One region of the Streptomyces sp. NPDC102402 genome, then DNA from elsewhere that is predicted to be linked to it. Evidence: riboswitches for the same ligand, from Rfam matches in the RefSeq annotation. Region 1 holds a riboswitch; the other holds the start of a gene.
What was found. A riboswitch is a leader RNA that binds a small molecule or an ion and turns the genes downstream of it on or off. The one in region 1 is predicted to bind glycine.
Positions count from the first base shown of each region.

Region 1 (15,121 bases):
ACGACGGACAGGAGCGTGGAACCGACGGCCACCACGAGGGAGACCCAGGAGCCTTCGAGGATGCGCGCGAGGATGTCGCGTCCGGTCTGCGGCTCGACACCGAGCGGGTGGTCCCAGCTGATCCCGCCGAAGTCGCCCTTGGGCGCCAGCAGGACCGGGTCCACCAGGCTCTGGTTGAACGCGTTGGGGTCGAGCCCGAGGAGGGACTGCAGCGGCTTGGACAGCACCGCGGTGAGGATCAGCAGCACGACAACGATGCCACCGGCCATCGCGGCCTTGTCCCGCTTGAAGCGCGTCCAGGCGATGCGGCCGAGCGAGCGGCCCTCGATCTCCTTGCGTCCGGCGCCTTCCAGCACCGTTTCGGGCCGCGCGTCCGCCCCGGTGGTCTCGATCGGTGCCGTCATTGCGCTGGGGACCCCTCTCGGCCGACGGTGACCGGCCTGTGACCGCCGCTGTAGCGGCTCGTTTCAACATGTGGTTCATGTGGCGGTGCGCGACCGGCGAACCCTGTTTGAAGGAGGGATACGCCGGGCATGGAGCACCTGCTGTAGTGAGTCTTCAACCACTTTGCGATCACCCGCCAGACCTGACGGGGAATGTTTGCTCAAACGTGATGCTGCCAAGGGGCTTCCGTTATCCGGACAACCGTGCTTGCTGAGCGGACCTCTCGGTCGCTAATCCGCTATAGCGGACATGACGCCCAACAGCGTGGAACAGGTACCCAATTACCCCGGCGCTCCCGGCACCGGCTGACGTCGCCTCAGTAGGCGCGCGGTGCCTGGCCGGTGGCCGGGGGGTAGCCGTAGCCGGGTGCGGCGGGCGCCGGGGCGTGCGCCTCACGGTCGTAGAACGGCCGGGCGTTGGCGTGCAGCCACATCGCGACCGGGTCGTACTCGTCGGACATCGAGACCGTGGAGACCGGCAGGCCGTCGGGGACCACGCCGATCGACTGCTGCATCATCGCGCGGACGGCGTCGACGGACGGCCGGCCGGTGTCGTACAGGTCCAGGCCGATCGCCAGGTACGGGACCCCGAGCGCGGGCTGCACCCAGGCGCGCCGCAGGGCGCGGACGGCGGGGGTCCGGTGGGCGTTCTGCGACAGCAGCGCGTAGAACTGCGGGATCTCGACGGCGGGTTCGGAGAGCCGAAGCGGCCCCGCGGGCATCCGGTCGAGGCCCGTGGCGATACGGCGCAGGTCCAGCCAGGGGATGCCCACACCGCCGTCGGGGGCGTGCGGGTTGAGCCAGATCCCCCAGCGGTCGGGGAAGAGCGCGCGGGCGATGTCGCGGCCGGTGGTGACCTCGTGGGCCCTGTTCCAGCCGCTCGCCGCGAGTTCCTGGGCTGAGGTCACGCACGGGGCGTAACCCAGGCCGCCGACCTCCATGTTGCCGTACTGGGCGTCGGGGGAGCCCGCCGTGCCGTGCCAGAGCAGCATCCAGACCTGGCCGTCCGCCAGGGACCGCAGCAGCGCCTCGTAGGCGTCGAGCCGCCCGGGGGTCACCTGGCGCAGCACGTGCTCGACCTCTCCGCGTGCTCCCGGTCCCGATCCAGCAGGGGATACCCCGTCGGCCGCCCCCATGCCTGACGCACTCACCCTGGGTCCCGCCCCTCTTCGATCCGCTGTTCCCGCATGCCTCACGGTGCTGTGCCACCGCTCCCGGGCACACGGGGCGGTCTCGTCATCCAACCAGCTTATGCGCCGCCGTTGACACCGGCTTGACGCCACGTGGCGGTGGGGGTTCCGCTCTCAGAGCCCCTCGCGCCGGTAGAACGGGCGCACCTTCCCGAGCATCCAGTCGCCGACCGGGTCCTGCGCCACGTCGAGCAGGAGGAGATTGACCGGCCAGGGCACCTGGACCCGGCCCAGCGCACGGCCCAGCGCGTCCAGCAGAACCCCCTGGGCCGCGGCGTCCATGACGGCCAGTTCGACACCGACGAAGAGAGCGGGGCTGTCGCCCTCGACGCTGGCCAGCGCCCTGCGCGCGGTGCTCACCAGGCCGGTCGCCCGGAATTCGGCGGACACCGCGGAGAGGAAGTCGACCGGATCCTCCTTCCAGTCCGGCTCGTGGAGCCGCACCCGGCCACCGCTCGCCGGACCGTCGAGCGGTGTACGCCCTGCCCGGCAGAGTTCGGCGACGGCCGGCGGCGGCAGGGGTATCCCGACCGCGCCGCCCGGGTTGACCGCGATGCCGAGCTGCGGCGGGAGCCCGCGGGCGAACTCGCGCGCGGGCGCGACGGTGAAGGAGAGATGGGAGCCGACGCACTGGAGGAACTGCGCCTCGGAGCTGAAGACGGGGACGTAGGCACCGCCCTCGATGTCGAGGGTCGGCAGGTCGAGGCCGACGCTGTCGGGCCCGCCGCCGTTCGGCAGCGGCACCCAGACCTGGCTGCGGCCGAGCACCTCCACGAGCCGCCCGCCCGAGCCGGGCACGCCGAGCGAGGCGCTGAGCACCTCTTCGAGCTCGTTGGCCGGCCATCCCCCGGACGGATACGGGGCCTGTGCCTGAGCCGGAATGTCCACGGTGTCTGTGTCCCTTTCTCGCCATGCTGTGCGGCAGAAACCTTAGACCGGCCCGCGCCGCGAAGGCACTGCCGCAGGCGGGAGCGGGGCACATGCCCACCGTGCCGTCCAGATTCCGGACAGCCGGCCGGCCCGGCGCGAACTGTGCGTATGCGAACGGTGACGCCCGGATTCCCGCCTTCCGCACATCCGGGAACCGTGCGGCACGCTCCCCCTCGGCAGCCCGCCCCGGGAGCCCTACTCCTGCGGCAGGCGCGCCTCGGGGAACTCCGGGAAGGAGATCCGGTCGATCGCGGCGGCCGTCTCGCGGTCGAGCAGGACCGCCGAGGCGCACCCCGGCGGCAGCAGGCCGCTCTCGGTGTCGCGGAGCAGCCGGCCCACCGCACGCCGGTGCCGGGCGAAGGCGTACCCGGAGACTCCGCGCCCTCGCTCCCGCTGCCCCTGCCGGGCGACCCGGGGGGTGACGTCGAGCAGGACGAGATGGAGGGTGCTGCCCCGGCGCCGGGCCTCGCGCGCCAGCCATCGCCGCACCCACGCCTGCGTGCCGCAGTCGTGCACGACGACGGAGCCGCCGGACCTGAGGGCCCGCCACAGCCCGGCGTAGTGCGCGACGCGCACCAGGGGGCGGTAGAGCGCGTAGGGGAGTAAGCCGGGCAGGACGGCCGCCCAGCGGTCCCTGGTGTCCTGGGAGTCGATGGCGTGCTCCTGGACGGCCCGGCGGATCAGCGTCGACTTCCCGCTGCCGGGCAGCCCGGACACCACCACCACGTCACCGGCGGCGAAGTCCAGCCCACGCGTCCCGCGCCCGCCCTCGCCCCGCAGGTCACGCACCACCGGCGCGCACCCCGCCGTCAGCTCGCGGGCGGGCGCGCCCGGCTGCCGGGGCATCGCACCGCGTGCCGCCCCCGCGGTGCTCGCGTAGCGCTGCAACGTCATCGTCTTCCCCCTGCCGATTCACCCACTGACCTGCCCAAGAAGTGTAAAGAAAAGGTAATGCGGCACAACCGCTTCCGCCCGTACGTGTCGCTCCCGGCGCCCGAACGGACGAGGACGCCCCACTCTCCCCCAATGCGTGCGATGATGACCCCGCCAACTGCATACCGGCCGTTTGAATCCGCGCGGGAGAGTCCCGGTCACCGTGTGCACCGGGCGCCGAAGGAGCAAGTTCCTCCCTTGAATCTCTCAGGCCCCGTACCGCGTGGATGAGGCAGATCTGAAAAGCGGGCCGCTGCGCGGCTCCACCCAAGGTGCAAGCCGACCCCGGCGGGACCGAATCCGTCGGGACCCGTTCAGGGACTCTCGGCGAACCTCTCAGGTTCCGATGACAGATGGGGAGGGAACCACCCCCTGTCGTCATGCCCTGGAGCCATGTCCATGAGCACTGCCCCGAGCGCCGCCCCCCGCCGCACCGCCCTCGATGCCCTGCATCGGTCCCTGGGCGCGACCATGACCGACTTCGCCGGCTGGGACATGCCGCTGCGTTACGCCAGCGAGCGCGACGAGCACAACGCCGTACGCACCCGGGCCGGACTCTTCGACCTGTCGCACATGGGCGAGATCACCGTCACCGGACCGCAGGCCGCGGTCTTCCTGAGCTACGCACTGGTCGGCAACATCGCCACCGTGGGCGTGGGGCGGGCCCGCTACACGATGATCGTCGCGGAGGACGGCGGGATCCTGGACGACCTGATCGTCTACCGCCTGGACGACAGCGAGTACATGGTCGTCGCCAACGCGGGCAACGCCCAGCTCGTCCTCGACACCCTCTCCGAGCGCGCCGGCGGCTTCGACGCCGAGGTGCGGGACGACCGCGAGGCGTACGCGCTGCTCGCCGTCCAGGGCCCCGACTCCCCGGCCGTACTGAAGTCGGTCACCGACGCCGACCTGGACGGACTGAAGTACTACGCGGGTCTCCCCGGAACCGTCGCGGGTGTCCCCGCGCTCATCGCCCGTACCGGCTACACCGGCGAGGACGGCTTCGAGCTCTTCGTCGCCCCCGCCCACGCCGAGCAGCTGTGGAGGGCCCTGACCGAGGCGGGCGCGCCGTACGGGCTGATCCCCTGCGGGCTCTCCTGCCGCGACACGCTCCGCCTGGAGGCGGGCATGCCGCTGTACGGCCATGAGCTGACCACCTCGCTGACCCCCTTCGACGCGGGGCTGGGCAGGGTCGTGAAGTTCGAGAAGGAGGGCGACTTCGTGGGCCGCGAGGCGCTGACCGCCGCGGCGGAGCGGGCGGAGACCGCGCCGCCCCGCAAGCTCGTCGGCCTGGTGGCCGAGGGCCGCCGGGTCCCGCGGGCGGGCTTCCCGGTCGTCGTCGGCGGGGAGGTCGTGGGTGAGGTCACCTCCGGCGCGCCGTCGCCCACCCTGGGCAAGCCGATCGCCATGGCCTACGTGGACGCGGCGCACGCCGCGCCCGGCACCGAGGGTGTCGGGGTCGACATCCGGGGCACGCACGAGCCGTACGAGGTCGTGGCGCTGCCCTTCTACAAGCGCCGGAAGTGACACGGCGCGCCGCGCACGTGACGCAGTCGTGTCTCACACCGTAAGACCACCGTTCATCAGCACTCCCCCGCGTACAGGAGAATTCAGGTCATGAGCAACCCCCAGCAGCTGCGGTACAGCAAGGAGCACGAGTGGCTGTCGGCCCTCGAGGACGGCGTGGCCACGGTCGGTATCACCGAGTTCGCGGCCAACGCGCTCGGTGACGTCGTCTACGCCCAGCTCCCGGAGGTCGGTGACACGGTGACCGCGGGCGAGACCTGCGGTGAGCTGGAGTCGACCAAGTCGGTCAGCGACCTGTACTCGCCGGTGACCGGCGAGGTGACCGCGGCCAACCAGGACGTCGTGGACGACCCGTCGCTGGTGAACTCCGCTCCCTTCGAGGGCGGCTGGCTGTTCAAGGTGCGCGTCGCGGAGGAGCCGGACGACCTTCTCTCCGCCGACGGGTACACCGCGTTCTCCGGCAACTGAGACCTTAGGGACTTAACTGATGTCGCTTCTCAACTCCTCCCTCCACGAGCTGGACCCGGACGTCGCCGCCGCCGTCGACGCCGAGCTCCACCGTCAGCAGTCCACCCTCGAGATGATCGCCTCGGAGAACTTCGCTCCGGTCGCGGTCATGGAGGCGCAGGGCTCCGTCCTCACCAACAAGTACGCCGAGGGCTACCCCGGCCGCCGCTACTACGGTGGCTGTGAGCACGTCGACGTGGTCGAGCAGATCGCGATCGACCGCATCAAGGCACTCTTCGGCGCCGAGGCCGCGAACGTCCAGCCGCACTCGGGTGCGCAGGCCAACGCCGCCGCGATGTTCGCGCTGCTGAAGCCGGGCGACACGATCATGGGTCTGAACCTGGCCCACGGCGGTCACCTGACCCACGGCATGAAGATCAACTTCTCCGGCAAGCTCTACAACGTGGTCCCGTACCACGTCGACGACACCGGTGTCGTGGACATGGCCGAGGTCGAGCGCCTGGCCAAGGAGTCGAAGCCGAAGCTCATCGTGGCCGGCTGGTCCGCCTACCCCCGCCAGCTGGACTTCGCCGCCTTCCGCCGCATCGCGGACGAGGTCGGCGCGTACCTGATGGTCGACATGGCGCACTTCGCCGGCCTGGTCGCCGCGGGTCTGCACCCCAACCCGGTGCCGCACGCCCACGTCGTCACGACCACCACGCACAAGACCCTCGGCGGCCCGCGCGGCGGCGTCATCCTGTCGACGCAGGAGCTCGCCAAGAAGATCAACTCCGCGGTCTTCCCCGGTCAGCAGGGCGGTCCGCTGGAGCACGTGATCGCGGCCAAGGCCGTCTCCTTCAAGGTCGCGGCGACCGAGGAGTTCAAGGAGCGCCAGCAGCGCACCCTGGACGGCGCCCGCGTCCTCGCCGAGCGCCTGGTGCAGCCGGACGTCACCGAGGTGGGTGTCTCCGTCCTCTCCGGCGGTACGGACGTCCACCTGGTCCTCGTCGACCTGCGCAACTCGGAGCTGGACGGCCAGCAGGCCGAGGACCGGCTCCACGAGCTGGGCATCACGGTCAACCGGAACGCCATCCCGAACGACCCGCGGCCCCCGATGGTCACCTCGGGCCTGCGCATCGGTACGCCCGCCCTGGCCACCCGTGGCTTCCAGGCCGAGGACTTCACCGAGGTCGCCGAGATCATCGCGGCAGCGCTGAAGCCCGCGTACGACGCCGAGGCCCTCAAGGCCCGCGTGGCCGCGCTGGCCGAGAAGTTCCCGCTGTACCCCGGCGTCAAGTAGTCACCCACGATTTGCACGCCGGGTGGGGGCACCGCGCACACTGAACAGGGTGTGCGCGGTGCCCCCACCCCTTTGCCCCGCGTACCCGGGCCCACCGGCCCGTCCCCGCACCACCCGGCGGACAACGACGTCCACCAACGCCTTAGGAGTACTCCCGTGGCCCTCTCGGTCTTCGACCTCTTCTCGGTCGGTATCGGCCCGTCCAGTTCCCACACGGTCGGCCCGATGCGCGCGGCCCGCATGTTCGCCCGCCGCCTCAAGAACGAGGGCCTGCTGGCCCACACCGCCTCGATACGGGCCGAGCTCTACGGCTCTCTCGGAGCGACGGGCCACGGCCACGGCACGCCCAAGGCCGTGCTGCTCGGCCTGGAGGGCGAGTCGCCCCGCACGGTCGACGTCGAGGGCGCGGACGCCCGCGTCGAGGAGATCCGCTCCACGGGACGCATCAGTCTGCTCGGCGTGCACGAGATCCCCTTCGACGCCGACGAGCAGCTGGTCCTGCACCGGCGCAAGGCCCTGCCCTACCACGCCAACGGGATGACGGTCCTCGCGTACGACCGCGACGGCGCCCCGCTGCTGGAGAAGACCTACTACTCCGTGGGCGGCGGCTTCGTCGTCGACGAGGACGCCGTCGCCGGCGAGGACCCGATCATCCCGGACGACACCGTCCTCAGGCACCCCTTCCGCACCGGTGACGAGCTGCTGCGCCTCGCCCGCGAGACAGGCCTGTCCATCTCCTCCCTCATGCTGGAGAACGAGAAGGCCTGGCGCGCGGAGGACGAGATCCGCACCGGCCTCCTGGAGATCTGGCGCGTCATGGAGGCCTGCATCGCGCGCGGCATGTCCCGCGAGGGCATCCTGCCGGGTGGCCTGAAGGTGCGCCGCCGCGCCGCGAACTCGGCGAGGCAGCTGCGCGCCGAGGGCGCCCCCCTGGCGCACGCGATGGAGTGGATCACCCTCTACGCGATGGCCGTCAACGAGGAGAACGCGGCCGGGGGCCGCGTCGTCACCGCTCCGACCAACGGCGCGGCGGGCATCATCCCCGCCGTCCTCCACTACTGGCTGAACTTCGCCGCGGACGGCTGCACCGATGCCGAGAAGGAGGACGGCGTCGTCCGCTTCCTGCTCGCCGCCGGCGCCATCGGCATGCTCTTCAAGGAGAACGCCTCCATCTCCGGCGCCGAGGTCGGCTGCCAGGGCGAGGTGGGCTCCGCCTGCTCCATGGCCGCCGGCGCCCTGGCCGAGGTCCTGGGCGGCTCCCCCGAGCAGGTGGAGAACGCCGCCGAGATCGGCATGGAGCACAACCTGGGCCTGACCTGCGACCCGGTGGGCGGCCTCGTCCAGATCCCGTGCATCGAGCGCAACGGCATGGCGGCGGTGAAGGCGGTCACGGCGGCGAAGATGGCGCTGCGGGGCGACGGCAGCCACAAGGTCTCCCTGGACAAGGTCATCAAGACCATGAAGGACACCGGGGCGGACATGTCCGTCAAGTACAAGGAGACGGCGCGGGGCGGGCTCGCGGTGAACATCATCGAGTGCTAGGCGGACGGGCCCTGACCAGTGCGTTTGTATCTTCCAGCGCTGTCAGGGCCTTCCCTGCCTACGCGGCGGAAAGTCCCTGGAGCCTCCCTGGGCCATCTCTCCTTTGCCTCGTTCCTGGGGGGGTGCAGGGCTGCCTCCCGGGCCGGCCAGGCGCCCTTGCGGCTGGGCGAACAGGCCAGGTTCAGCGCGGTGAGGTCGCTCCTGAGGAGCCGCCGATTCTGACCGAGGTCCGCATGCCCCCCCCCGGCCGCCTGTGGGGCGCAAGGACCGCAGCGGGTACCGCCCCCTGCCTCAGACGAAGTCGATCAGGTCCCGCAGCGGCGGGGGCACGAGCTCGTGCGGGAGCGCCTCGACCAGCACCGTGCCGTAATGGATCTTCCGGCCCTTCTTGGTCCCGATGAACCGGCGCAGCTGCTGGTGCGTGCTGCGCTCCCGCTGGGCGGGCTGGGACTGGAAGGTGAGCAGCGGGCGCAGGTCGCCCTGCTGCCGGACGAGCTCCGTCACCTGTTCCACCCCGAGAGCGCGGATGAGCTCGTCCTCCAGGTCCACATCGCACACGAAGAAGTCCGGTTCCAGCCCGGCCCGCGCCCAGGCGCGGGCGAAGTAGCCGCGTTCCCCCTCGTCGCACAGACCCGTCAGCTGCACGTTCAGGCCCTTGGGTCCGGCGCGGTCGACGAAGCGGGCCACGTTCATGGCGCCGCCCATCGCCAGGACGCAGATCTCCTCCTCCGCCAGGTCCCGGCCGTAGCCGTGCGCCAGCGCGTCGACCGCGGCGACATCGCTCGGCCCTTCCACCAGAACGATCCCGCGGACGGGCAGCAGCGTGGCGAGCTCGTACGCCGGGGCGGCGGGACCGCCCCACGCCCACGAGGTGATCGCGTCCCGGAAGGACCTCATATCAGCCAACAGACACATCCATTCGTGCTCTGACGGTATGCCGCTCGACCAGCTCCGCAAGTCCGGCCACCGTAGCGTCGTCGAAGAACTCCGCCGCCGGCAGGTCCACGTGCAGGAGGGTCCTGATCCGGGCGAGGAGATCCATGCCCGACAGCGAGTTGCCGCCCATCTCGAAGAACTCGTCGTCGATACCGACCTCCTGGAGGACGAGCGCGTCGGCCACCAGGTCCGCCAGCAACTCCTCGGTGGGAGTACGCGGGGCCGCGAACGACGTGGTCACGGTCCGCGGCAGATGGGCGGGGGCCGGCAGCGCCCGCCGGTCCGTCTTCGAGCCCAGCGTGAGCGGGAACTCCTCCATGACCACGATGACGGACGGGTGCATGTACCGGGGCAGTCTGTGGTGCAGGGCCAGCCGCAACCTCGGCACCAGCCCCTCGGCGGAGCCGCTCGGCACGACGTACGCCACCAGGATCTTCCGTCCGGGCACGACGTCCTCCCGGGCCAGTACGACGGCCTCCTTCAGATCCGGCAGCCCGGACAGGGCCGCCGCGACCTCACCGGGTTCGATGCGGTAGCCGTCGACCTTGACCTGATCGTCGATGCGTCCGCGGAACTCCAGCGCACTGCGGGCGTCGAGACGGACCATGTCGCCGATGCTGTACATCCGCTCGCCGGGGACGAACGGGTCGGGCACGAACTTCTCGGCGGTGAGCGCCGGGCGGCCCACATAACCGCGGGCCACACCGCTGCCGCCGGTGTACAGCAGACCCCACTCGCCCTCGGGGACCCGCTCCAGGTTCTCGTCCAGGACGTACAGGCGGGTGTCGGTGACGGCGCGTCCGATCGGGACGCTGTCACCGATGCGGTCGTCGATGACGTGACAGGACGTGAAGCAGGTGTCCTCGGTGGGGCCGTAGCCGTTGACGATCAACAGCTCCGGGTAGGCCTCGCGGAGAGAGTTCATGTGCAGAGGGGACAGCGGTTCTCCGCCGCCGAGCATCTGGCGCAGTCCTGCCATGCTGTCGAGGTGGTCGTCGACCAGCCGGTGGAACAGGCCCGTGGTCAGCCACAGCGTGGTGATCCGCTCCTGTTCCAGGAACGCGGCCAGCTCGTGCATCGCCACCGTGCCCGGCGGATAGACGACCAGCTTGGCGCCGTTGAGCAGGGAGCCCCAGATCTCGAAGGCGGAGGGGTCGAAGCGCAGCGAGCAGAACTGCAGGAATGTCTCGTCCGCGGTCAGCGAGGCGTAGTCGCCGTCCTGCACCAGCCGCACCACCCCACTGTGCCGTACGGCCACGCCCTTCGGCATGCCGGTCGATCCGGAGGTGTAGCAGATGTAGGCCAGGTTGTCGGGGCCGGTGCCGGGGGTGATCGGTCCCGGGGCGGGGTCCGTCTGCCACGGGTGGTCGAGGTTGACCACGGTGCCGTCGATCTCGGGCACGCGGTCGCTCAGCCGGTCGTGGGTGAGCAGGACGCGTGCCTGCGCCTGTTCGAGCATGTACCGGAACCGCTCGGGGGGCTCGTTCTGGTGCACGGGCAGATAGGCGCCGCCCGCCTTCAGGATGCCGACGAGCGCGACGACCATCTCGAACGAGCGCTCCACGAACAGGCCGACCACGCTCTCCGTGCCGACGCCGAGCCCGCGCAGCTGCCGGGCCAGCAGATCGGCCCGCCGGTCGAGTTCCGCGTAGCTCATGTTGACGCCGTCGAAGCGCAGAGCGATCGCCTCAGGGCGAAGGCGCACCTGTTCGTCGAACAGATCCGTGATGCTCGCGCTCCGCCAGTTGTCGATGGTCATCGGATGCTCCCCTTGTCGAACGCCGCTTCGAGCTGCCGCTCCGGGGAGCCGGCGAGGTCGAAGGCCTCGGTTTCCCACGCATACGCTTCCACGTCCGGTGCAGGAGCCGTCCCACCCGCCTTCCTGAGACCGTTCAGGATGGTCTCGGCACGCAGCGACAGCAGACTGAACGACCCCGCGTCACCGATGCCGTGACTCGATTCGCACAGTCCGTTGAGGAACAGCGGCGGTGTGCTGTCGGTGTGGGACCGCAGCCGGTAGTCCGGCTCGACGACCAGATGGCCGTCGTCGTCGACCTGGAAGCGGTCGATCACGCCGGCCAGCAGCGCCGGATACGGCTCCTGGTGCTCTCCCGGTCCGAGGTCGCGGAATCCGGTCGCGAGGATCACCAGGTCCGCCTGGTCCGTCGACACCTCCCTGGTGTGCACCTCCTCCACCTCGAGGCGCACTCCGGTCCCGACCGGTTCGGCGGTCCTGATCGCGCTGTTGCCGCGGACGAACACCCGCTGGTCGCCGTCCAGGCGCTGCTCGTACATGAGCGCGTACAGATGGTGCAGGACGTCGGCGTCGGCCGACGAATAGTTGGTGGGCCGCATGTACGCGTCGAGCTCGCGCTTGCTCGCCCGGTCCGCCCGGTAGTAGTAGTCCGTGAACGAGGGGAAGAAGCCCTCCTCGCTGAACGGGCTGGTGTCCTTGAGCCGCAGCCCGAATTTCCGCACGTAGTTGACGATTTTCGCGTGCGGGAAGCGGTGGGCGAGATCGAGGACGATCTCGACGGCGCTCTGGCTGCCGCCGATGACGGCGATCGACCGCGGGGGCTCGCCGGTCAGCTCGCGCACGGTGTGCAGGTAGCGGGTGAGGTGGCACACCCGGGGGCTGGCCAGACCCGTGAATGGCTCGGGGACGAACGGGGTTCGGCCGGTGCCCACCACCAGCGACCGGGCCCGGTGCTGCGACCCGTCCGCGCACGTCACCACGTACTCCGCGGTGCCGCCGGTCCCGGACACGGCGACGTCCGTCGCCCGCGCGCCGAACGCGACCTGTGGCCGGAACTGCCGGGTGACCCAGTCGATGTACTGCGCGTACTCCTTGCGCAGCGGGAACTCCAGGGGCAGGTTCAAGTGCTCGATGAGCCTGCCCTGTTCGAAGAGGTAGTTGATGAAGCTGTAACGACTGCGCGGGTTGCGCAGGGTGACGAGGTCCCGATTGGGATGGTTCTGCATGTTGGAACCGTCCAGCAGCAACCCTCCCTGCCACACCGGGTGGGCCGCGGCTTCCAGGAAGAAGGCGCGCGTACCCGGCTGCTCCTCCTGGAGCGCGATGGCGAGCGACAGGTTCGCGGGTCCGAACCCGACACCGAGCACATCCACGGGTTCGGAGGTCGGCGCGGTCGCCTGGACGTCGGATCGATCAGTCATGCGGCACCTCGGATTGCGTCATCCCGCGTCAGCATTGTTCTCCCGTTCCGCGGACCGGCCGACGATCAGTGCCGGGTCCGCCCGCATCTCCTCGTACCAGTAGCGCCACTTCGCCACGTCGCCCGCGAGGCCGGCGGCGGCGATGATCTCTTCCTCTCGCTCCCAGCGGACCTCGGCCCGGGGCTGAATTCCGCTGCTGCCCAGGACCTTGCGGTAGAAGGGGTCGTCCCCCTTGCGGACGTCGCTCATCAGGGCGCCCACCTCGGGCGAGACCAGTTGCAAGCCGGGGCGAGGGGCCCAGCTCTCGAGACCGACGACCGGGGGCAACCCGAGCGCCGCCATCAGAGCGGCCGTGAGTCCGGCAGGGTCGGCCCGCAGGTCGTCGGAGTCGACGAGCACGTACGGGACGCCCCGTGACCGGCACTGCTCCATCTGCTCGCGCAGCGACTGCCAGCCGCTCTCGAAGACCGGGAAGGTCTCCGCGCCGTTGAGCTGGCGCACGATCCGCAGCCGGGAGGTGGTAGACAGACGGGGGTCGCAGATCACGAAGACCGGCGCGGCCGTGGCGAGCCCGACGAGCTGCCCGAACTGGGCCTCGCTGAGCTGGAAACTCATCTCCTTCATCAACAGGCCGCCGCCGTGCGGCACGTCAGCCAGCGCGACCCGGCGGCCGGACGCGACTTCCATGGGGTTGGCCAGGATGCTCTCGACGGATTCCGGACCCTGGTCGCCCCAGTAGCAGGCCTCGAAGGGTTCGTGGCAATGGTGGGTCACCGCCGGGTGCTGCCACAGCAGCCGCGCCACGGCGGTCGACCCGGTGCGCGGCGGCGATATCAGCGCCAGCCGGGTCTTGTACACAGAGGTCAACGCAGCGTCCAATTCCACTGTCTCCTTACTGCCAGCTCGGCCCGGCAAACGGCCGGAGCCATGGGGTCCGTCAGGGGTGTCACGGGATCTCACGGCGCTCGGAGCGCTTGGTCGAGATCGGCGACGATGTCGTCCAAGTGCTCCATGCCGATGCTCAGCCTGACCATGTCCGGCGGCACCGGAACCCGGGCCGGGTCGGCGTCCGCGGCCTGCTTGTGTGTGGTGGCGCCGGGGATCGTGGCCGTGCTCCTGACCTGGCCGAGGTTGTTCGCCCGCCAGACGAGCGCGAGCCGGTCCATCACCTCGTGGGCGGCCCGGACGCCGCCGGCCGGGCGGAAACAGAGAAGGAAACCGAACCGGTTCTCCGCCTCTCCCCCGTCCAGTTCGCTGTCGACCAGCCACATGTCGCGCTTGGCGATGTGGTTCGACCGGTGGCTCTCGAGTCCGGGGTGGAAGACCTCGACGACGCCGGCGTGGCCCTCGAGATGGCGTGCGACCTCGAGCGCGGTGCGGGACATGACGTCCACCCGGCCGCGCAGCTCCCGGATGTCGGCGAGGATCGTCCACGCGTTGAACGGGCTGATGACCGCGCCCATGTCCCGCAGCGGACCGCGGCGCAGGTGTCCCGCGTAGTCCGCCGAGAGCTCCGCGGGCTGGCCACGCAGCTCCAGACCGTGCCGGGCGATCACCGCTCCGCCCATGCTCCGGCCGCTGGCGCCTGCCGCCTTGGTGAGCGAGTGCACCACGATGTCCGCGCCGAGCGCCAGCGGACGGAGCAGGGCGGGCGTGGCGAGGGTCGCGTCGACGATGAGCGGGACCCCCGCCGCCCGGGCCAGCTCCGACAGCGCGGGGATGTCCACGAGCTGGACCGTCGGGTTCGACGGCACCTCCGCGTAGAGGAACCGGGTCCGCTCGTCGATGTGCCGGGCCCAGTCCCCCATCGTCAGCGGGTCGTCGACCCAGCGCACATCGACTCCGCGTTCCTGCCCGTACCGCTTGTCGAAGACCATGGTGGTGGAGCCGTAACACTGCGGCGACGCCACGATGTTGGGCCTGTCACCGGCGGCCGCGGACAACAGCGGCATCGTGGCCAGGGTGATCGCGCCCATCCCGGTCGCGGTAAGCGCGGCGCTCACCGAGGCGTCGACCCGGTATCCCTCCAGGGCCGCCACGGTGTGCTCCAGGATGCGGACAGTCGGGTTGCCCCGCCGCGTGTACACCCAGCCATCGCCGTCCTCTGCGGTGGCGGCGAGCATCGCCTCCATCGACGGGAAACTCTGCGCAGTGGCCAGGTGCGCGGGCTCGCTCAGCGCACCGAGGTGGTGGGCCGACTCCGCATGGTCGTAGGCGCCGCTGACGGCCAGGGTCGTGAATCGGGCGCCCGTCACAACAGCGCCTCGTCTTCCACCCGCGTCGGCCCGTTGCTCACGGTTGTTTCCTTTCCGTCACAGTGCTGCGGTGAACTGGTGGTCTGCGGGGCAGGAGGGTTTTCGCGGGCGCGGCCTAGAGCCGGGCCAGCTCGTCCTGGAGGTCGTCGAGACCGAGCGGACCGAGCGACAGCGCGGCCGAGTGCCAGGACTTCAGGTCCAGCTTTCCTCCGCGCTCCGCGTGGGCCGCCGCGGCCGCGGTCCGGCCGTCCATCCAGGCCTTCTCCCCGAGCTTGTAGGAGATCGCCTGGCCGGGCAGGCCGAGGTAGCGGTTGACCTCGCTGTCGAGGTATTCGGCGGACTGTCCGCTGTGGGCGGCGAGGAACTCCCGCGCGAGGCCGGGGGTCCAGCTCTGTCCCGCGGAGACCGGCGCGTCCTTCGGGATGTCCAGGGACAGGTGCA
Region 1 is NZ_JBIWKR010000023.1:33,119-48,239, forward strand. It holds gene ACIRJR_RS35005 (ABC transporter permease) at 1-404, opposite strand, end outside; gene ACIRJR_RS35010 (enhanced serine sensitivity protein SseB C-terminal domain-containing protein) at 761-1,513, opposite strand; gene ACIRJR_RS35015 (enhanced serine sensitivity protein SseB) at 1,748-2,521, opposite strand; gene ACIRJR_RS35020 (AAA family ATPase) at 2,759-3,457, opposite strand; glycine riboswitch at 3,631-3,728, shown strand; gene gcvT (glycine cleavage system aminomethyltransferase GcvT) at 3,896-5,023, shown strand; gene gcvH (glycine cleavage system protein GcvH) at 5,114-5,491, shown strand; gene glyA (serine hydroxymethyltransferase) at 5,511-6,770, shown strand; gene ACIRJR_RS35040 (L-serine ammonia-lyase) at 6,927-8,312, shown strand; gene ACIRJR_RS35045 (TOPRIM nucleotidyl transferase/hydrolase domain-containing protein) at 8,604-9,218, opposite strand; gene ACIRJR_RS35050 (amino acid adenylation domain-containing protein) at 9,211-11,007, opposite strand; gene ACIRJR_RS35055 (lysine N(6)-hydroxylase/L-ornithine N(5)-oxygenase family protein) at 11,004-12,425, opposite strand; gene ACIRJR_RS35060 (hypothetical protein) at 12,444-13,304, opposite strand; gene ACIRJR_RS35065 (trans-sulfuration enzyme family protein) at 13,382-14,680, opposite strand; gene ACIRJR_RS35070 (DUF885 domain-containing protein) at 14,796-15,121, opposite strand, start outside.

Region 2 (15,121 bases), on a different contig from region 1:
TGACCAACGGCGACGAAGTCCAGATCGGAAAGTACCGGCTGGTCTTCTACGCGAGCCAGCGGGGCGTGTGACCCTTCCCCGGACTCCGTCCGGGGGGACCCCAGGAAGGTCCATGCTGCGAACACCGACAGGCGGTGCCGGTCACGGCACCGCCGCCGCGGGCGAGCGCGCGATGAGCATCGGCACGGTGCTCCTGCAACTGCGCGACGAATTTCCCGAAGTCACGATCTCCAAGATCCGCTTCCTGGAGGCGGAGGGGCTCATCGAGCCCCAGCGGACGCCCTCGGGCTACCGGAAGTTCAGCCCTGCCGACGTCGAGCGGCTGGCTCAGGTGCTGCGCATGCAGCGGGACCACTACCTGCCGCTCAAGGTCATCCGGGAGCACCTGGATGCCCTGGCGCGGGGTGAGCAGGCGGCGCTGCCGTCCGGCGGCGGGCAGGGCGATCCGCTCGACCCCCGATGGGACCAGGCGCCGGGTGCGGCCACTGCCGCCCGGATCGGACGCTCCGAGCTCCTCGCCGCCGCGGAGGCGACCGAGGAGCAGCTCGACGAGTGGGAGGCGTACGGGCTGATCGTGCCCGCCACCGGCGGGAGCTACGACGCAGAGGCGGTCACCGTGGCGCGGCTCGTGGCGGACCTGGGCCGGTTCGGCCTGGAACCCCGGCATCTGCGTGCGGTCAAGGCAGCCGCGGAACGCGAGGCCGGACTGGTCGAGCAGATCGTCGCACCCCTGCGCCGGCACCGGAATCCGCAGACCAGAGCCCATGCGGAAGCCACCGCTAAGGAGCTCGCGGAACTCTCCGTCCGGCTCCACGCCGCACTCGTGCAGTCCGCCCTGAAGGTCAGTTTCCACTGACGGCCGAGGAGCCCGACTATCCAAACATGGCGGGCACGTCCTAGGGTTGCTGTGTGAACGAGCTCGACGTTGTGGGTGTCCGGGTGGAAATGCCCTCCAACCAACCGATCGTGCTCCTGCGTGAAGTGGGAGGCGACCGGTACCTCCCTATTTGGATCGGCCCTGGGGAAGCGACCGCGATCGCCTTCGCCCAGCAGGGCATGGCTCCGGCCAGGCCGCTGACCCATGATCTCTTCAAGGATGTGCTCGAGGCCGTCGGCCAGGAGCTCACCGAGGTCCGCATCACGGACCTCAGAGAAGGGGTCTTCTACGCGGAGCTGGTCTTTGCCAGTGGGGTCGAGGTGAGTGCGCGGCCGTCCGACGCCATAGCGCTCGCCCTGCGCACCGGCACGCCGATCTACGGCAGTGACGGGGTGCTCGACGACGCGGGGATCGCCATCCCCGACGAGCAGGAGGACGAGGTGGAGAAGTTCCGCGAGTTCCTCGACCAGATCTCGCCGGAGGACTTCGGCACGAACAGCCAGTGACCGTCCCGCGGGGTGCCGTCGGCGCATCCGACAAGCCGTTCCCGGAAATCAGTCACGGGAAACCACCCTCAGGGTGATTATCACTCGGCGTGCCGAGTGTGGCGATCGTTGACGCACCCCTGGTGACTGCCTACCTTCGAGATGGCAGGTCAAGGACGGAGGTCGGCGTGAGAATCAGCGGCGACGGTGCGGCTGCGGGTGGGCCGTACCGGCAGCACGGTAGTGCGGCCGACCATCCCATCAGACAGCCGGTTCAGCCGGCGGCGGTGGCAGCGGACGGTGCGGCAGCGGCAGGGGACATCGGTTACCGGGGGCCGACGGCGTGCGCGGCGGCCGGGATCACGTACCGACAGCTCGACTACTGGGCGCGTACGGGGCTCGTGGAGCCGAGCGTACGTCCTGCGTACGGGTCGGGGACACAGCGTCTCTACAGCTTCCGGGACGTGGTGCTCCTCAAGATCGTCAAGCGTTTCCTGGACACGGGGGTCGCTCTTCAGAACATCCGCACCACCGTGCAGCACCTCAGGGCGCGCGGTTTCACGGACCTGGAGCGCATGACCCTGATGAGCGACGGGGCGACGGTCTACGAGTGTTCCTCGCCCGACGAGGTCGTGAGTCTCCTCCAGGGCGGCCAGGGTGTCTTCGGCATCGCGGTCGGAGTCGTCTGGCGGGATGTCGACGCGGCGCTGTCCCAGCTCCACGGGGAGCGGGTCGACACGGGGGAGACCCTGGTGGGCCACAACCCGGCCGACGAACTGGCGCGCCGGCGCAACCGCGCGGGCTGAACCAGCGGTGCCGGGCGGCGCGGCACGAACGCGGGTCGGGGCGGTTGTCAGTGGCATAGGGCACCATCGGTCCGTGTGAGAGCCGCGCCCACCATTCTGCATCTGGACATGGATGCCTTCTACGCCTCCGCGGAGCAGGCGGCGAAGCCCAGCCTGCGGGGCAGACCCGTGGTGGTGGGGGGCCTCGGTGTGCGCGGCGTGGTCGCCACCGCGTCGTACGAGGCGCGGCGGCTGGGCGTCCATTCCGCGATGCCGACGGCACAGGCGAGGCGGCTCGCGCCCAACGCCGCGTATCTGGTCCCGCGTTTCGCGCTCTACCGCACGGTGAGCGACCAGGTGATGGAGCTCCTCGGCCGGCTGTCACCGCTCGTGGAGCCGCTCAGTCTGGACGAGGCGTTCGTCGACCTGGAGGCCGGCGGGCTCGCCGACGACTCGGCTTCCGCCCGCGCGATCGGCGGACAGCTGCGTACGGTGATCAAGGCGGTCACGGGACTCAGCGGTTCGGTGGGTCTGGCCGGTTCGAAGATGCTGGCCAAGATCGCTTCCGAGGAGGCGAAACCGGACGGGCTGCTGCTGATCGAGCCCGGTACCGAGCGCGAGCTCCTGGCGCCCATGCCGGTCCGCACCCTCCCCGGTGTGGGGCCCGCCACCGGGGACCATCTCCGGCGCGCGGGCATGACCGTCGTCAGTCACCTGGCGGAGGCGGGCGAGGCTGAGCTCGTGCGGCTCCTGGGCAGGGCGCACGGCGTCGCGCTCCACCGCATGGCGCGGGGGTACGACGACCGCCCCGTCGTCGCCGAGAGGGACGCCAAGTCCGTGTCGGTCGAGGACACCTTCGACGTGGACCTGCACGACCGTGTGCGGGTCAGGTCCGAGGTGGAGCGGCTCGCGGACCGCTGCGTGCGGCGGCTGAGGGACGCGGGTCGCTCCGGGCGGACCGTGGTCCTCAAGGTGCGCCGCTACGACTTCTCCACGCTCACCAGGTCGGAGACCCTGCGCGGCCCCACCGACGACCCCGCGGTGGTCAGGGAGGCCGCTGCGCGGCTTCTGGAGGCCGTGGACACGACCGGCGGCGTCCGGCTGCTCGGAGTCGGCGTCACGGGGCTCGCTGACTTCACACAGGAGGATCTGTTCGCGCAGGCCGCCGAAGCGGAGCACGCCGCGGAGGAGTCCGCGGCCGCCGAGAGGTCCGCGACTGCCGAGGCGGCCGCGCGGCAGGACGGCACCACGGAGGAGGCGGCGGCCGAGTCCGTCGCCCGGGAGGGCGGGGAGCAGCCGGCCTCCCGGCGCTGGCCGGCCGGGCACGACGTGAGGCACGAGGTCCACGGCCACGGCTGGGTGCAGGGCAGCGGCGTCGGCCGGGTCACCGTGCGTTTCGAGGAACCGTGGACCCGGCCCGGCCGGGTGCGCACCTTCCGGGTCGACGATCCGGAACTGAGTCCGGCCGACCCGCTCCCCCTGGTGCGGGACCCGGTGGACTACTCCTCGTGGCCGGCCAGCTTCCCGAAGTCCCTGTCGGGGGTGTTCCCGGCGGACGGGGACGAGTCCAGTCCGTAGTGCCGGTACAGCTGGAGTTCCTGCTCGGGAGAGAGGTGGCGGCCCACGCCGAAGTCGGGTGCGTCCTTGATCAGGGCCCGGTCGAAGGGAATCACCAGGGCCCCGTCGACGAACTCGCTCGGCTCCAGAGGGACGAACGCGTCCCTGGTGAAGAGGCCGGTGCGCACGGCGGCCCACTCGGGCACACCGGTCGCGTCGTCGAGATAGACCTCGTCCACCGTCCCGATCTTGGCACCTCGACGGTCGAAGGCCTTGCGGCCGATCAGGCTGCGCGGATCGATGTCGGTCTGCACGGCGCCTCCACTGGTCACAACTGCATCAGGTGGTCGCGACTGCTCCACAGGCTCTACGAAAGGCCAGATCCGGGAGGTCGGCCACTCGAGACGGCACGCCCCGACCCCGCTGGTAGGCTGGGACACGGCTGCTGACCCTGTGCGGGAGAGTCCTCCGGAGCGATCCGGAGGCGCCGAAGGAGCAACTCCTCCCCGGAATCTCTCAGGCCCCTGTACCGCACGGACGAGGTCACTCTGGAAAGCAGGACGGGAACCGTACGGCACGTGCCGCTGCGGGGGCCGCCCTCACCGACGGTGAAAGCCGGTATGCCCCAGGGCGTGCCGGTGAAGCTCTCAGGTCGAGATGACAGAGGGGGAGGCCGTACGGGCAGCCACGCCGTGGCGCCCCTCGCAGGTCGTGACAGACCAGGAGGCCTCCACCATGACCCCCCGTCGCACTCCGCTCTCCCAGCTGGAGCAGGGCATCCCGTTCGAGCAGCGCCACATCGGGCCCGATGCCGAGGCGCAGGCGAAGATGCTCGCCCAGGTCGGCTACGGCTCCCTCGACGAGCTCACCGCCGCCGCGGTGCCCGACGTGATCAGGAGTGCCGAGGCGCTGAACCTCCCCGAGGCCCGCACCGAGGCCGAGGTCCTGTCCGAACTGCGGAGCCTCGCCGACCGCAACCAGGTGCTCGCACCGATGATCGGTCTGGGTTACTACGGCACGTTCACCCCGCCGGTGATCCTGCGCAACGTCATGGAGAACCCCGCCTGGTACACGGCCTACACGCCGTACCAGCCCGAGATCTCCCAGGGGCGGCTCGAGGCCCTCCTGAACTTCCAGACGATGGTCGCCGACCTCACCGGGCTGCCCACTTCGGGTGCCTCGCTCCTCGACGAGGGCACGGCCGCCGCCGAGGCCATGGCGCTGGCGCGGCGTGTGGGCAAGGTGAAGAACGGCGTCTTCCTGGTCGACGCCGACACCCTGCCGCAGACCATCGCGGTGATCGAGACCCGTGCCGAGCCGACCGGTGTGGAGGTGGTCGTCGCCGACCTCTCCGAGGGCGTCCCGGCGGAGATCGCCGAACGCGGCGTCTTCGGCGTGCTGCTCCAGTACCCGGGCGCCTCCGGTGCGGTGCGCGACATCAAGCCGGTGATCGAGCAGGCGCACGAGCTGGGGGCGATCGTCACCGTCGCCGCGGACCTGCTGGCCCTGACGCTGCTCACCTCGCCGGGCGAGCTGGGCGCGGACGTCGCCGTCGGTACCACGCAGCGCTTCGGCGTCCCGATGGGCTTCGGCGGACCGCACGCCGGCTTTATGGCCGTACGCGAGAAGTTCGCCCGCAGCCTGCCCGGCCGCCTCGTCGGTGTCTCCGTCGACGCCGACGGCGACAAGGCATACCGCCTGGCGCTGCAGACCCGCGAGCAGCACATCCGCCGTGAGAAGGCCACCAGCAACATCTGCACCGCACAGGTGCTGCTCGCCGTCATGGCCGGCATGTACGCCGTCTACCACGGCCCCGACGGGCTGCGGACGATCGCCGCGCGCACCCACCGGTTCGCCGCCATCCTCGCCGAGGGGCTGCGGGCTTCCGGCACCGAGGTCGTGCACGGTGCGTACTTCGACACCCTCACCGTCCGCGTGCCGGGCAAGGCCGCGGACGTGGTCGCCGACGCGCGCGAGCGCGGGGTCAACCTGCGTCTCGTCGACGCCGACCACGTCTCCGTCGCCTGTGACGAGACGACCACGCGCTCCCGGGTCGCGGCCGTCTGGGCGGCCTTCGGGGTCCGCGGCGACATCGAGGCGCTGGACACCGAGGCGGCCGACGCGCTGCCCGAGGGCCTGCTGCGTACCGACGCCGTCCTCACCCACCCGGTGTTCCACCAGCACCGCTCCGAGACGGCGATGCTGCGCTACCTGCGCAAGCTCGCCGACCGTGACTACGCGCTGGACCGGGGGATGATCCCGCTCGGCTCCTGCACCATGAAGCTCAACGCGACCGCCGAGATGGAGTCGGTCACCTGGCCGGAGTTCGGTGCGCTGCACCCCTTCGCGCCGGCCGAGCAGGCGCAGGGTTTCCTCACTCTCATCCGTGAGCTGGAGGAGCGTCTGGCCGAGGTCACCGGCTATGACGCAGTCTCCCTCCAGCCCAACGCGGGCTCCCAGGGCGAATTCGCCGGGCTGCTGGCCGTGCGCGCGTACCACCGTGCCAACGGCGACCACGGACGCACCGTCTGTCTGATCCCGTCCTCCGCGCACGGCACCAATGCCGCGAGCGCCGTGATGGCCGGCATGAAGGTCGTCGTGGTCAAGACCGCCGACGACGGTGAGGTCGACATCGAGGATCTCCGGGCCAAGATCGCGACCCACCGCGACGAGCTCGCCGTCCTCATGATCACTTACCCCTCCACGCACGGTGTCTTCGAGGAGCACGTCGCCGACATCTGTGCCGAGGTGCACGACGCCGGCGGTCAGGTCTACGTGGACGGCGCCAACCTCAACGCACTGGTCGGTCTCGCCAAGCCGGGCCACTTCGGCGGCGACGTCTCCCACCTGAACCTGCACAAGACCTTCTGCATCCCGCACGGCGGCGGCGGCCCGGGCGTCGGTCCGGTCGGGGTGCGCGCCCACCTCGCGCCGTACCTCCCCAACCACCCCCTCCAGCCCGCGGCGGGTCCGGAGACGGGCGTCGGCCCGATCTCGGCCGCCCCGTGGGGTTCGGCGGGCATCCTGCCGATCTCGTGGGCCTACGTACGCCTGATGGGCGGCGAGGGCCTGAAGCGCGCTACGCAGGTCGCCGTACTCGCGGCCAACTACATCGCCAAGCGTCTGGAACCGCACTTCCCGGTCCTCTACAACGGCCCTGCCGGTCTGGTCGCGCACGAGTGCATCGTGGACCTGCGGCCGATCTCCAAGGCGACCGGTGTCACCATCGACGACATCGCCAAGCGTCTGATCGACTACGGCTTCCACTCGCCGACCATGTCGTTCCCGGTGGCGGGGACGCTGATGATCGAGCCGACCGAGAGCGAGGACCTCGCCGAGATCGACCGGTTCTGCGACACCATGATCGCGATTCGCGGCGAGATCGAGAAGGTGGCCTCCGGCGAGTGGGGCGGGGACGACAACCCGCTGCGCAACGCCCCGCACACGGCAGCGGCGCTCGGGGGCGAGTGGGCCCACGCCTACACCCGCGAGGAGGCGGTCTTCCCGACCGGTGTCACGCCCTCGGACAAGTACTGGCCGCCGGTGCGCCGCATCGACGGGGCGTTCGGCGACCGCAACCTGGTCTGCTCCTGCCCGCCGCTGGACGCGTACGACGAGTAGGCGTTCAAAGACGCGTCGGGGCCGGTGCGGAGAGTTCTCCGGGCCGGCCCCCGTGGTTCGTCCGCCGTGGTCAGGCGGCCTTGATCACCTGACCGCTCCTCAGCGGCCGGTGAGGGGCGATGATCTGCCCGTCCGGGAGCAGCTCACCGGTGTCCTCGAAGAGGAGGACGCCATTGCACAGGAGGCTCCAGCCCTGTTCCGGGTGGTGAGCCATCAGGCGGGCGGCCTCCCGGTCGTTGGAGTCAGCGGTCGGGCAGGGTGGCTGGTGCTGGCACATGGATGGGTTCTTTCGCTGCGTCGATTCGAGTGTCCTGCGGCTGGACGATGTATTCATGGCCGCCCCCGTCATCAAGTCGGTCCGGTCCCAGTGTTGCCCCACGGGCGTCTCTCCGCAGGGATTTCGCGGCAGCTGCTGTGCTCCTCCCATGACGCATCACCCGGCCGGACGGTTCAATCCAACTCCACTGTCCGTTCGGATGGTTCGGGGTGACCTGACCGGACTAGTCCGGACGGGTACGGACGCGCCCCCGCCGAGAAGCTCGGCGGGGGCGCGTGAGGACGAGGGGTCAGGCGGGCGATCTGAGGAGGCCCGGGAGCTCGGGAAGATCCGGAAGGGGTGCCGGCGTGACGCGCAGCGTCATGACCGGGAGAAGGTCCGCGACCCGGTGAGGGCGGTGGGCCGTGATGCCCGGAGGCGCAGGTGCCAGAGGCACCAGCACGTCGGTCGGTGCGAGCGTGCCGCCGCCGGCGTCGGCCTCGATGTCGTGGTGCAGCCACAGAGTGAGCATGTACAGCTCGGGCACCGACAGCAGGCGCGGCTGGTAGGGCGTCGTCGTCGAACCCGCCTGCCGTACGGCGAGTTCGGTCGAGGTGATGTACGGGCCCTCGAAGAAGTGCGAGAAGGTCCAGCCGTCGGGGGTGAGCATGGTGTCCGCGGCGGCCACGGCGCTCTCGCCGCTGCGGATCAGGAAGCGCCAGCCTGCGAGGCGGGTGCGAGGTGCGGCCTCATCGGGCACGATCCGGTCCAGTACGTGGACGGGAAGCGGGAGTTCGGGGCTCAACGATCCCTGGACGGACCGGAGAGCGGGCGTGTGGGCCTCGCGGACCGCGGTCGGAGAACCGAGTGCCGCGAGAACGCTGCGCAGTGCGGGCGCTGGGGCCGGGGAGACATGCAGCGGCATGGTGGGTCGCCTCTCACTTCGGAGACACGGTGGTGCATGGGCGGGTGCAGACGGCGCTGTCGGCGTGCGGGGCCAGAGGAAGGCCGGTGACGGGGCGGACGGGCCGATGCGTCAACTCTCTGCCTCGTTCGCAGAGTTTATACGACAAATGTTCACACGGTGTTTCGGCTAGCCGTCCCACGTATTGCCCGCAAGGCGGATTCGAGCCTTTGAATTGCGAGGTTCCTGGGGATTCGGACCGCTCGTGGCCCCTGTCGCCAGGAGTTTTCCCGAGGTGGCGGTAGGCTCAAACTCATCGGTGTTTCATCGGTGCAACTCCACCGCGCACCCTGCATATGCCCCATGCCTTGGGAATGTGCCTCCGGCTTCAGTCGCCAGACTACCGGGTACCCGAGGGGTGCGGGGGCGTTACGGATCATCTCGTCGGGGCATTATCGATCGTGATACGAGCGGCCTGTGCCGCGGGCCGCCCACTCGAGGAGGGACCCTTCGATGGGCGAGAAGGTCGTGGCGGGTGCCTTTGCCCCGTCCGATCGGCAGACGTACCGCGAGAAGCTCACCCAGTGCCTGAACGGGCTGGAGAGGCTCCTGTCGGAGCGGAGGTTCGATCGGCCCAGGAATCTCATGGGGCTGGAGATCGAGCTGAATCTCGCGGGTGCGGACGGCATGCCGAGGATGCGGAATGCGGAGGTGCTGCAACGCATCGCCAGCCGGGATTTCCAGACAGAACTGGGGATGTTCAATCTGGAAGTGAACATTCTTCCCCACAGGCTCAGCGGCCGGGTATTCGATCAGCTGGCGGAGGAGCTGCGCACAGGGCTCGCATATGCCCACCGGAAGGCCGCGGAGGTCGACGCCGGGATCGTGATGATCGGTATCCTGCCGACCCTCGGGCGGGACGACGTGGTTTCGGCGAACCTGTCGGACGTCGATCGCTACACGCTCCTCAACGACCAAATGGCGGCCGCGCGGGGTGAGGAATTCGTCCTCGATATCGAAGGCGTCGAGCGATTGGTCTCGACCTCTGCCTCCATCGCGCCCGAATCGGCCTGCACCTCGGTCCAATTGCATCTGCAGGTGACACCGGACCGCTTCTCGGACGTCTGGAACGCCGCGCAGGCCATCGCCTCCGTCCAGATCGCACTCGGTGCCAACTCTCCCTTCCTGTTCGGCAAGGAGCTGTGGCGCGAGTCGAGGCCACCTCTGTTCCAGCAGGCCACGGACGTGCGGCCACCCGAGCTCCGCAATCAGGGGGTGCGCCCGAGGACCTGGTTCGGAGAACGGTGGATCAGTTCGGCGTACGAACTCTTCGAGGAGAACGTGCGCTACTACCCGCCCCTGCTGCCCATCTGCGACGAGGAGGAGCCGCTGCGGGTCCTCGACGAGGGCGGGGTGCCCGCACTGGCCGAACTCGTCCTGCACAACGGCACCGTCTACCGGTGGAACCGGCCGGTGTACGGGCTGGCCGACGGCGTCCCCCATCTGAGGGTGGAGAACCGGGTCCTGCCCGCCGGCCCCTCGGTCGTCGACGTGATCGCCAATGCCGCCTTCTACTACGGGCTGGTGCGCGCGCTCGCCGACGAGTCCCGGCCGCTGTGGACCAGGCTGCCCTTCGAGGCGGCGGCCGAGAACTTCGATGCCGCCTGCCGGCACGGGATCGAGGCCGAGCTGCTCTGGCCGCGCCCCGGCCGCTCGGGCGGCGTGGCGAAGGTGCCCGCCGTGGATCTCGTACGGGACGAACTGCTTCCGCTCGCCGCGGCCGGGCTCGACGCCTGGAACATCGAGCCCTCGGACCGTGACCGCTACCTCGGCGTGATCGAGGAGCGCTGCAGGCTCCGTGTGAACGGCGCCTCCTGGCAGGTCGACACCTACCACCGAGCCCTGGAGGCCGGCCTCGAACGGGAGGGGGCACTGGCGGCGACGACCCGGCGCTACGGCGAGCTGATGCAGGCGGGTGAGCCGGTGCACACCTGGCCTGTCGGCTTCCCCGCGCCCTGAGGGCGCGCCCCGCGAGGGAGAGGCCGCCCGGTGTCCCGCCCCGCCGACGCCGTCGGGCAAGCTATGACGACGCATGGCTGACGGGAGATGTACAGGTGGAGGCGGGGCGCGTGGCTGATTCCATTGCTCAGGAGGAGGTGTCCCGGCGGACCCTCCGGTCGGAGACGCTGCTCGTGCTGGCCCTCTCCCTCGGGGCCAGCGGGGTGTCCGCCCTGATCAGCTTCATCGGATCGCTGACGAAACCGGGAGGTCTCAAGGACCAGGCCGCGACCCTGAACGGGTCGTACGCCCCGGGACGCCCATGGCTGGACCTGGCCTGGCAGCTGTTCGGTATCGCCTCGGCCCTGGTGCCGGTGGCGCTGGTGGCCCACCTGCTGATCCGGGAAGGGGCCGGCCTGCGGACCCTCGGCCTCGACCGCACCCGGCCATGGCCGGACCTCGGGCGGGGAACCCTCGTGGCGGCGGGGATCGGCAGTGCGGGGCTGGCCTTCTACCTGGCGGCGCGCGCCGGGGGGTTCAACCTGACGGTGGTCCCGGAGTCGCTGCCCGAGGTGTGGTGGAAGTTCCCCGTACTGATCCTCTCCGCGGTGCAGAACTCCCTGGTCGAGGAAGTCATCGTCGTCGGCTATCTGCTCCGGCGGCTGGGGCAGTTGGGATGGACGCCGATGGCCGCCCTGGTGGCGAGTTCCGTGCTGCGCGGTTCTTACCACCTGTACCAGGGGATCGGCGGCTTCATCGGGAACATGGTCATGGGCGTCGTCTTCGTACTGCTGTACAGGCGCTGGGGGCGGGTCGGGCCACTGGTCGTCGCGCACGCCCTGCTCGACATCGGGGCCTTCGTCGGATACGCGCTGCTCGCGGGGAAGGTGGGCTGGCTTCCCACGGGCTGAGCCCCCAGGGGACCGGCTGCGCCGTGCTCAGAGTCCGGCGAGCAGTTCCCCGTCGATGACGGTGACGGCACTGCCGGTCAGCAGCGTGCGCTCGCCGCGCAGCACGGTGTGGACCAGGCCCGAACGGGCGGAGGCCTGCAGGCCTGTGAGGCTCTCCCTGCCGAACCTGGCCGACCAGAAGGGCGCCAGTGCGGTGTGGGCGCTGCCGGTCACCGGGTCCTCCTCGATGCCGACTCCGGGGAAGAAGCCGCGGGAGACGAAGTCGTAGCCCGCCGTGGTGTCCGCGGATGCCGCCGTGGCGATGACGCCCCGCCGGGAACAGGCGACGAGCGCGCGGAAGTCCGGGCGAAGGGCGCGTACGGCGGCTTCGTCGGCCAGTTCCACCAGCAGGTCGCCGATGCGTTCGCCCGTGTCGTGGACGGAGAGCGGCGACGCACCGAGCGCGTCCGCCAGCCCCGGAGGGGCCGGCACGGGCGTCAGCGGTGCAGTGGGGAAGTCCAGGGTCAGGGTGCCGTCCTCGTGTGCCGTGGTCCGCAGGACGCCGGAACGGCTCGCGAAGCGCACCGTGCCGCTCGCGACCCCCGTCGTGTGCAGGACATGGGCGGTGGCGAGGGTCGCGTGCCCGCAGAGATCCACCTCGGTGACCGGGGTGAACCAGCGCAGCGCCCAGTCGGCCTCACCGTTCGGCGGCAGCGGGTGCGCGAAGGCGGTCTCGGCGAGGTTCACCTCGGAGGCCACACGCTGGAGGCGGTCCGCCTCGGGGAAGGCCCCGGAGTCCAGGATCACGACTCCCGCAGGGTTGCCGGAGAAGGGGCGGTCGGTGAACGCGTCGACGATGCGGATTCTCATGTGGCCGACCGTAGGCGTGCGGTTCCGTGCGGTCCAAGGCCAATGCGGGATGCGCGGCCCCGGTTCCCGGCCCGTGTACGCGAGGGCCGGGATGGCGACGGTGCACGTGGCGCGTACACCCGGCGGGCCTGCCGGGCCGCGGCTGTGAAACCCGGTGGGCCGGGGATGGCCTTGGCGCCCCCGGGGCCGTAGCGGGCCCGGGCACCGGGCGGGGGCCCGCAGGGGCTCACGGGTGCCCGGGCCTCTGCGCCAGGAAGGTGGCGACCTTGTTCTTCGTTCCTTCGTCCGGTTCCTGAAGCAGGCGCGCGGTGACGACGAGTCCGGCCTGTTCCAGGAGGCCGGCGATCCGGTCCGGTGGCAGCAGATGCTTCTCGTAGGACACCGGATGGCCCCCGTATGCCTGCGTGGGGCGGAGGATCTCGTCGTCTCCCACGTGGCCGGCCATCATCAGCCGGCCGCCTGGCGCGAGCGTGCGGCGAAAGCCGGCGAACACGGCCGGCAGCGAATCCGGCGGGGTGTGATGGGCGGAGTAGTAGGCAAGGATCCCGCCGAGCGCGCCGTCCCGGACGGGCGGCGCGGTCATCGATCCCACGGCGAAGTCCAGCCCCGGACAGGCACGCCGGGCGAGTTCGATCATCTTCGGGGACAGATCGATACCGAAGGCGGAGACTCCCAGGTCCGCCAGGTACGCCGTGACTTTGCCCGGACCGCATCCCATGTCCGCGACCGGCCCGAGTCCCTCCGTCCGGACGGTCTCGGCGAACGCCGCCAGCATCGCGCGTGACAACGGATCCAGCGCCGCCGGGGACTTGACGCGTTCCGCGTAGGCGGCGGCGACGGTGTCGTACGACTCCCGGAGGGCGGCGAGGTATGAGGGCTCGGTCATGCGAGCGACTCTAGGGGAGCGGGTGGCCGGCCCCGGAACCGTACTTGCCTCCGGACCGCGCCTTGCCAGCCGATAGTTTCCGATATATCGTTGAGGCATCGCGACAGTTCGATGAAGAGTCGTACAGTCATCACGAAGAGAGGGGCGCACTCATGCGTTCGCATGGAAACGACCACGGATACGGCCCCGGGCGCCGAGGCGCCGGATGGGGGGACTCCGAAGGCGGCCGTCCCGCGTTCGGGCCGTTCGGGCCGCCTTTCGGCGGCGGTCCCTTCGGCGGCGGCCGAGGCCGGGGAGGCGGCCGGGGCAGGGCGCGGCGCGGCGACGTACGCGCGTCGATCCTCGCGCTGCTCAAGGACCGTCCGATGCACGGTTACGAGATGATCCAGGAGATCGGCGAGCGCAGCGGCGGGGCCTGGAAGCCGAGCCCCGGCTCGGTGTACCCCACCCTCCAGCTGCTGGAGGACGAGGGTCTGATCCTCAGTGCCAGCGAGGGCGGCAAGAAGCTGTTCACCCTGACCGACCTGGGGCGCGGCGAGGCCGAGTCCGGCCCCGACGCCCCTTGGGAAGAGGCGGGGCGGGGAGTCGACTGGGAGGGCGTGAACGAGATCCGCCAGGCCGGTTTCGGTCTGATGGAGGCGTTCGGCCAGGTCTGGAAGACCGGCTCCGCCGACCAGCGGCAGAAGGCCCTCGCGGTGATCAACGACACCCGTAAGAAGCTGTACCTGATCCTCGCCGACGAGGACTGAGCTGTGCGGTGCACGCGCAGGAGGAAGGGCCCCGCTCGCGGGGCCCTTCCTTGGTTTCCGCGCCATCGGCCGCCGCGCCTGCCGTCAGGGGTGCCCTCATCCCTGCGGATGAGAAACCTTCCTGTGGTCCCCGCCTTTCGCGGGATGGCGGATGGGCCGCGCCGGGGATGTGTTCGCCCGTCGGGGCTGATGGGGTTGAGGGTGTGCACTTCCGGACGTCAGGGATCCCCGAGCAGGCGAAGCCGCCCCACCCGTGGGCCGGTGCAGGGCTGAGTGATGCCATGGCCTCGGTCGCGTCCGGCGCGCGCAGGCGGGCGCTGCGTGACGGTGACCGGCATGTCGACACCGCTCATCTCCTGCACTCCCTCGTCGAGTCCGACCCCGAGGTCCGGGAGGTCTTCGACGGTGGGCCGCAGCTGGCCAGGGTCCTCGGATACCTCGTGCAGCGCAGCATCGGATACGGCCTCCGATGGCAGGGGACCCAGGAGGACTCGGGCGTCTTCTCGGCCGTGAGGGAATCCGGGGGTGAGGGTTGGTCGCCCTCGGCCGCGGCGGCGCTGGACCGCGCGGCCGGTGGCGCGCAGCTGCGCGGGGAGCTCCGTGCGGACGGCCTCGACCTGCTGGCGGCGCTTCTCGCGGATCCTCGGTGCCGGGCGGTCGAGGTGCTGGACCGGGCCGGTGTCGCGGCTGGGCGGTTGCGGGCCCGCGCGGCAGCGAGGGCCGCTCAGGGGTGATCATGAACACGCAACGGACAGGTGTGACGGGGATGACGCTGCTGACGCCTGCTGCCATGATGTGCCGATGCACGCGTCTCAGAGGAGAAGTGCCGGTCTGGGCCTGGCCCTTGCCTCGGCCTTCGCATTCGGTGGTTCAGGGGTTGCGGCCAAGCCGCTGATCGAGGCGGGGCTGGACCCCCTGCACGTGGTGTGGCTACGGGTGGCCGGTGCGGCCCTCGTCATGCTTCCGGTCGCCTGGCGGCACCGGAATCTGGTGCGGGAGCGGCCTGTTCTGCTGGCAGGGTTCGGGCTGTTCGCCGTGGCGGGGGTGCAGGCCTTCTACTTCGCCTCGATCTCCCGTATCCCGGTCGGCGTCGCCCTCCTCATCGAATATCTGGCGCCCGCACTGGTCCTCGGCTGGGTGCGCTTCGTGCAGCGCCGGCCCGTCACCCGCGCCGCGGCGGCCGGTGTGGTGCTGGCGGTCGGCGGGCTCGCCTGCGTCGTCGAGGTGTGGGCCGGGCTGACCT
Region 2 is NZ_JBIWKR010000018.1:6,682-21,802, forward strand. It holds gene ACIRJR_RS32565 (FHA domain-containing protein) at 1-71, shown strand, start outside; gene ACIRJR_RS32570 (MerR family transcriptional regulator) at 113-856, shown strand; gene ACIRJR_RS32575 (bifunctional nuclease family protein) at 910-1,383, shown strand; gene ACIRJR_RS32580 (MerR family transcriptional regulator) at 1,551-2,168, shown strand; gene ACIRJR_RS32585 (DNA polymerase IV) at 2,244-3,725, shown strand; gene ACIRJR_RS32590 (PRC-barrel domain-containing protein) at 3,647-4,018, opposite strand; glycine riboswitch at 4,151-4,246, shown strand; gene gcvP (aminomethyl-transferring glycine dehydrogenase) at 4,440-7,325, shown strand; gene ACIRJR_RS32600 (DUF5999 family protein) at 7,396-7,602, opposite strand; gene ACIRJR_RS32605 (hypothetical protein) at 7,892-8,506, opposite strand; gene ACIRJR_RS32610 (glutamate-cysteine ligase family protein) at 8,999-10,504, shown strand; gene ACIRJR_RS32615 (CPBP family intramembrane glutamic endopeptidase) at 10,615-11,394, shown strand; gene ACIRJR_RS32620 (PhzF family phenazine biosynthesis protein) at 11,422-12,243, opposite strand; gene ACIRJR_RS32625 (class I SAM-dependent methyltransferase) at 12,470-13,129, opposite strand; gene ACIRJR_RS32630 (PadR family transcriptional regulator) at 13,282-13,878, shown strand; gene ACIRJR_RS32635 (Clp protease N-terminal domain-containing protein) at 14,082-14,612, shown strand; gene ACIRJR_RS32640 (EamA family transporter) at 14,680-15,121, shown strand, end outside.
Region 2: another riboswitch for glycine. It lies ahead of gcvP (aminomethyl-transferring glycine dehydrogenase); the one in region 1 lies ahead of gcvT (glycine cleavage system aminomethyltransferase GcvT).